One region of the Bradyrhizobium sp. UFLA05-108 genome, then DNA from elsewhere that is predicted to be linked to it. Evidence: predicted binding sites of a transcription regulator. Region 1 holds the regulator's gene; the other holds the start of a gene.

What was found. The regulator LexA, encoded in region 1, represses DNA repair genes until DNA is damaged. The targets are predictions, from matches to a motif close to TGTTCNNNNTGTGTTCNG.
Region 2: the regulator LexA is predicted to act here: its motif matches at 1,954-1,971, upstream of SO140_RS11875 (DNA recombination protein RmuC).

The regions. Positions count from the first base shown of each region.
Region 1 covers NZ_JBANAZ010000020.1:64,218-67,626, forward strand. Annotated here, with positions in the region: partial or broken gene SO140_RS16825 (ComEC/Rec2 family competence protein) at 1-822, shown strand, start outside; gene SO140_RS16830 (hypothetical protein) at 831-1,268, opposite strand; gene lexA (transcriptional repressor LexA) at 1,892-2,590, opposite strand; gene SO140_RS16840 (molybdopterin molybdotransferase MoeA) at 2,766-3,409, opposite strand, start outside.
Region 2 covers NZ_JBANAZ010000012.1:98,257-101,665, reverse strand. Annotated here, with positions in the region: gene SO140_RS11885 (AmpG family muropeptide MFS transporter) at 1-259, opposite strand, end outside; gene SO140_RS11880 (GIY-YIG nuclease family protein) at 346-648, opposite strand; gene SO140_RS11875 (DNA recombination protein RmuC) at 727-1,923, opposite strand; gene def (peptide deformylase) at 2,094-2,621, shown strand; gene fmt (methionyl-tRNA formyltransferase) at 2,759-3,409, shown strand, end outside.

The DNA.
Region 1 (3,409 bases):
CTCGGCGCTGGTGATGCCGGCCGGACTTTTGGGGCTGATCGCAGCGCCGTTCGGGCTTGATGGCGTATTCTGGTGGCTGATGGGGATCGGCATCGACTGGATGGTCGTTGTGACGCGCTGGGTCGCGGCGTTGCCTGGCGCCGTCGGCCGCATCACCGCCTTCGGGACCGGCCCGTTGACTGCCGCCAGCATTGGTCTCGTTTGATGGGCCTGTTGCGCACGCCGCTGCGCTGGGTGGGCGCCGTCGTGCTGACGCTCGCAATCGGTTGGGCGCTGCACGTGCGCCAGCCCGACATCCTGATCGCAGGCGACGGCCACAGCATCGCGGTGCGCGGCAAGGGCGGCCAACTGCACCTGATCCGAACCGGCAAGGACAATTTTCTTCTCAAGGAGTGGCTTGCATCTGATGCTGATCCGCGCGGCGCGACTGATGCGTCGCTCGCCGATGGCGTCTCATGCGACGAAGGCGGTTGCGTGACGCCGCTCGCCGATGGTCGCCTGGTCGCGCTCTCGTTGCGTATCGACGCGCTGGCGGACGATTGCAGCCGCGCCGCGCTGGTGGTGACGGCGAAGCCTGCAGCAGCCGGTTGCGCGGCGATGGTCGTGGATCGCGAGCGTCTGAAGACGCAGGGCGCACTCGCGCTATCGCGCGATGGCGACGGTTTCACGCTGCAAACGGTGAAAGCAAGGAGCGCAAACCGCCCCTGGTCGCCGGCCGGGGCCGGCGATAGCGATTTCGAGCTCAGCCTCGCACCGCGGCCGGCTACTCCACGCAGCAAGGATGCTACGCCATCGGAGGCCGACCTGCAGGCCGAGGATTGAAAGACGCGTCAGCCGATCGGCAGGCGTGTCGTGGGCGTCGTGGTCGTGTGCTGCTCGACGGCGGGCTGCTCTGTCTTCTCGCCGAGCGGCTGCGTCACCGGCAATTGCAGAACCGTGGCACGCTGTCCCTCGACGAGCTGCGTTACCAGCACGTAGTTGCCGTCGGGGAATTCGATCGCATCATGATGACGATCGGGAATGTGCGGATCGACCTTACCGAACTTGCCGACGCGGGAATTGACGGTGCGCGTCCAGATCCAGCGATTGTCGTAGCGGACGTTGTCGGCGAAGGCGAGCTCGGTGCCTGGCAGGAGGCAGACGGCAACCGAGAGATCACGCTCCGACGCAAATCCACGCGTCGAGGTGCCGCGGAAGGTTGTCGTGACGATCGTCTCGCCGACTTGAGCGGGGCGGGTCGCAACGGCATGTAGGCTGTAGTCACACATCGGAGTGCTCCTCATGCGAGATAGCAGGTCCGCGCCCCCCCGGAGGCGCAGGCCTCTACCAGAGTTGGAAGCCTACGAGTGTATCGCGTTTGTGGGCAAATCTGCGGCCCGTCTGCGCATCGCCCGATCACATTATCTTTCCCGGCAAACGAGGAACAAAGCCTCTCGCCGAGACTCTATCTTGGTTCACATCATTCACTCACGCGAGCTTCCATCAGCGCCGGCAGCGGAGTACCCTGAAGAGGGCCAGCTCGCCTGCGGCGCAGGTGCGATCGCATTGTTGGAATTGCGGAATGGCGCGCTGGTTGCCGCCGCGTGCTCTGCCTTTCGGGCGGCGTGGCCTTTCGGGCGGCGTGGTGTTGCGCTGCATCGCTCGCAGGTGCCGATCCCGCGATCAAGGCTGCCGAGATCACGCCTAAAATCACCTGCCGCATGGGTTTTGTCCTCTGCAGCCCGCACAGCGCATTCGCGCCTGCCATGCTTGAGGATTAGCTCTGTGCAGGTGTAGGGATAATCACAGTGGAAGCGACAACGCTATTTTGCTGGAGCGGACGATCCGTCCGCCCGTATCGCCGTGCGATGGCTGGCAATCTGCCGGGCAATCGGTACTTTCTGCTGGGCAATCAGTACTTCCGATACAGCCCGATCAGCTTGCCCTGAATCTTCACCCGGTTCGGCGGCAGGATGCGCACCTCATAGGCGGTGTTGGCGGGCTCCAGCGCGATCGACGCGCCGCGCCGGCGGAAACGCTTGAGCGTCGCTTCCTCGTCGTCGATCAGCGCCACCACGATGTCGCCGGTGTCAGCGGTCTCGTTGCGCTGGATCAGCGCCATGTCGCCATCCAGGATGCCGGCATCGACCATCGAATCGCCGCGCACTTCGAGCGCATAGTGCTCGCCCGAGCCGAGCATGTCCGGAGGCACGCTGATGGTGTGGCTGCGGGTCTGCAACGCCTCGATCGGCGTGCCGGCCGCGATCCGTCCCATCACGGGCACGGCGACCGGACGCTCGCCGTCGTCGACAGACGCGCTGGCGCTCCGCACCTTGCCGAGATTGCCTTCGATGACGCTCGGCGTGAAGCCGCGGCGGCCGGCGCCTGCGGCTTGAAGCTCGGGCAGCTTGATGACCTCGATGGCGCGCGCGCGGTTAGGCAGGCGACGGATGAAGCCGCGCTCTTCCAGCGCGGTGATCAGGCGGTGAATGCCGGACTTCGAGCGCAGATCGAGCGCGTCCTTCATCTCATCGAAGGAGGGCGGCACACCGCTTTCCTTGAGGCGCTCACTGATGAACCGCAGAAGCTCGTATTGTTTGCGCGTTAACATCTCGACCAAATCCCCCGGTTGATGTCGTTCGATTCCGAGACGCCAGATTCAGCAGAAGCCGCTAGATGCTCGAAACAAATCATGAACGGACACTATATGTTCGATATGTGTTCCGCAACCACTTAATTTTGTGTGAACGCGGCGAAGTTCGCATCACGCGCGAATCAGATTGCACTCACAAGGGCAGCCGCAACACCTCGCAAGGCGTGCCTGCTTCGGCCTTTGGCGCGAACGGCGCGCGCACGAGAAGTGCTTGTGCGGTAGCAAGATTCGCAAGCAGCGAGGAGTCCTGGTGGTTGACGGGAACGGCCACCAGCGTGCCGTCCTCGCGCTCCTCGAGCCGTGCGCGCAAATAGTCCTCGCGGACGTCGTTGGGCCCGACGTCGCGCCCGAGCACGGCGCGCTCGCGGCGGTGATGAACGCGCGAGCGGCCAGCAAGCGCGCGAATCAACGGCACCATGAACAGGAAGCCGCAGACATAGGACGAGACCGGATTGCCGGGCAGGCCGATCACCCGCATCGCGCCGAGATGGCCGTGCATCATCGGCTTGCCCGGCCGCATCGCGATCTTCCAGAACGCCATCTCGAAGCCTTCGGCCTGGAGCGCTGGCCTGACCAGATCGTGGTCGCCGACCGACGCACCGCCGGTCGTGATGAGGATGTCGGCGCCGCTCTCGCGGGCCCGGCGGATCCCGGCGGTGGTCGCCGCAACCGTATCGGCGGCAATGCCGAGATCGACCGTTTCGGCGCCCTCGGCCCGCGCCAGCGCGTGCAGGGCGTAGCCGTTGGAGAAGACGATCTGGCCCGCGCCGGGCGTTG
Region 2 (3,409 bases), on a different contig from region 1:
GTGCCCAGATAAACTTCAGCGTATAGGGCGTGCCGACCAGCGCAAACAGCCCGATGGTCCCGAGATCGACGCCGGACTCCCGCATCCACACCAGCAGCGTCGAGCCCGACAGCGCCAGCGGCAGGCCGGAGGAGAAGCCGAGAAACAGCACGATCAGCACCCGCGGCTGCAGGTACACGGCCAGGCTCTCGCGCCAGGAAGTGGCGGGAGCATCGGTAGTCGCGGGAGCGGTTCCGGAAGTCGCGTCAGGTGCGGTCATGGAGGGGTGTTAGCAGATTCTGACGGCCACAAGTGAGGTGTCGTCGCCCGGCTTGACCGGGCGACCCAGTATTCCAGAGACCGCAGTTATGGAGGACCAGCGATCCCCGGGTAGAGATCGTTCCAGTCGGGATTGTCCTTTTCGATCAGCGCGATCTTCCATGCGCGCTTCCATTTCTTGAGGCGCTTCTCCCGCTTGATCGCATTCTCGGGATCATCGAACTGCTCGAAATAGACCAGCTTCAGGACGTCGTATTCCTTCGTAAAGCTCTCGACCAATTTCAGCCTGTGCTCGGCCACCCGGCGGACCAAATCATTTGTCACACCGATATAAAGCGTTCCACCGATCTTGCTGGCCAGAATGTAGACGTAGTAGCAGCGTGCGCTCATCTGACGTCTCTGGGATACTGGGTCGCCCGGTCAAGCCGGGCGACGACAGCGGGCGGCAGGTTACTTCATCTAAGACGATCACTCCCCCGCTTGCAGCTTGCGCGGGAACAGCTCTGGGCCGCTTGCGACGAGCCGCGGCCCCTCCGGCGCGTCAGTCTTGCTGAAATCGAGCTCCTCGATGCGGCCGGCGCGCTTCTCGATCTTGTCGGCCGAGATCAGGACCTGGCGCACGTCCTCGTTCACGTCGGCAAAGTGCTTCTGCAGTTTCAGCACGCGATCGCGCAGGCGACCGAGATCGTCGCCGAGCTTGATCACCTCGGTACGGATCTGGTCGGCGGCGTCGCGCATGCGCGCGTCCTTCATGATCTGCTGCATGACCTGGATTGCGAGCATCAGCAGCGAGGGCGACACCAGCACGACGCGGGCGCGATAGGCCTTCTGGATCACGTCGTCGAAGCCATCGTGGATTTCGGCATAGACCGACTCCGACGGCACGAACATCAGCGCCATCTCCTGGGTCTCGCCGGTGACGAGATATTTTTCGGAGATGTCGCTGACATGCTTCATCACGTCGCCGCGCAGCCGCTGCGTGGCGATGCGCCGCTCCTCGTCGGTGCGCGCGTCGTGCAGCGCAGTCATCGCCTCCAGCGGAAATTTGGCGTCGATGCAGAGCGGGCGCTGGTCGGGCAGGAACACCACGCAGTCGGGCCGCTTGCCGGTCGAGAGCGTGAACTGGAACTCGTAGGAGCCCTTCGGCAGCCCGTCCTGGACGATCGCTTCCATCCGCGCCTGGCCGAACGCGCCGCGCGACTGCTTGTTGGCGAGCACGTCGCGCAAGGTCGTCACCTGCGTGGTCAGGTCGGTGAGGTTCTTATGCGCGCTGTCGATGATCCCGAGCCGCTCGTGCAGCGCCCGCAGGCTCTCCATGGTGTTGCGGGTCGTATGCTCCATGGACTGGCCGACGCGATGGGTGACCGAATCCAGCCGCTCGTTGACCGCGCGCGCCATCTCGGCCTGGCGGCCGGCGAGCGCCTGCGCCATGGCGTCGACGCGGCCCGACGCCTCGCTCTGGGCGTGCAGCATCTGGCTCAGGCGCTCCTCCAGCTCGTCGGCCCGGATGGTCTGGGCCATGGCGAGTTCCGCGCCCCGCCGCGAGCCGCGCGCAATCACGATGGCGATCACGAGGAGCAGGATGAGGGCCAGCACACCGAAGCCGATCAGCGCATCCACGGTGCGCACCGGCCAGTCGCCAGCGGTAAAAATGATCTCGTTCATGTAGTCCTTCTAGCCGATTCGCGAGAGCGCGCGAACGAAGAGGGAACATTTATGGTTAACCAGCAGTGAATTTTTATGGTTAACGGAAGCCTAATTTTTATGGTTAGCGAACCTTTAACGGTGTTCCCGGCCACATTGACCGCATCGGGCGGCCGGCTTAAATCGCCGCCATGGCCCTAAGAGAAATCATCATCCTGCCCGACAAGCAGTTGCGTCTGGTCTCCAAGCCGATCGAGAAGGTCACGGCGGAGATCCGCAAGCTTGCCGACGACATGTTCGAGACCATGTACGACGCGCCCGGCATCGGGCTTGCGGCGATCCAGGTCGCGCAACCCCTGCGCCTCATCACCATGGACCTCGCCAAGCGTGACGAGAACGGCGAGACCGCGCGAGAGCCGCGCGTCTTCATCAATCCGGAGATCGTCGCCTCATCCGAGGAGCTGTCGGTCTACGAGGAAGGCTGTCTGTCGATCCCCGAATATTACGAGGAGGTCGAGCGGCCTGCGAAGGTGCGGGTGCGCTTCATCGATCTCGACGGCAAGCTGCACGAGGAGGATGCCGAAGGGCTCTACGCCACCTGCATCCAGCACGAGATCGACCATCTCAATGGCGTGCTGTTCGTCGACTATTTGTCGAAGCTCAAGCGCGACCGCGTGTTCAAGAAGTTCGAGAAAGCCGCCAAGCGCGCGGTGGAGTGAGGCGCCTCCTCCGCCGTCATGCCCGGCCTTGTGCCGGGCATCCACGTTCTTCGCTCCGCGAGCAAGAAGGGCGTGGATGGCCGGGACAAGCCCGGCCATGACGAGTACCTTGCTCGTTCTGAGGATTGTCTCGCCCCATGCCTCTCCGCCTCATCTTCATGGGCACGCCCGATTTTTCCGTGCCGACGCTGCTCGAGCTCGTCGCGCATGGCCACGAGATCGTGGCCGTCTACACTCGCGCGCCGAAGCCGGGCGGGCGGCGCGGGCTGCAGTTGCAACCGACGCCGGTGGAAGACGCCGCGCGAAAGCTCGGCATTCCCGTACTGACACCAAAGACGCTGAAGACGCCGGAAGCGCTCGACGAATTCCGCGCATTCGACGCCAATGCGGCCGTCGTGGTCGCTTACGGCATGATCCTGTCGCAGGCGATCCTCGATGCCCCAAAGCTCGGCTGCTACAATCTGCATGCCTCACTGCTGCCACGCTGGCGCGGTGCCGCGCCGATCAACCGCGCGATCATGGCTGGTGATGCCGAGAGTGGCGTCATGGTGATGAAGATGGACGTGGGGCTGGACACCGGCGACGTCGCCATGGCCGAGCGTCTTGCGATCTCGGACACCATGACCGCCGCCGATCTGCACGATCGCCTCGCCCGGCTCGGCGCAGACCTGATGGTGCGCGCCGTGGCCGCGCTCGAACGCGGCGGGCTCCAGCTCAAGAAGCAGAGCGAGGACGGCGTCACCTATGCGGCCAAGATCGACAAGGCCGAGGCGCGGATCGACTGGAGC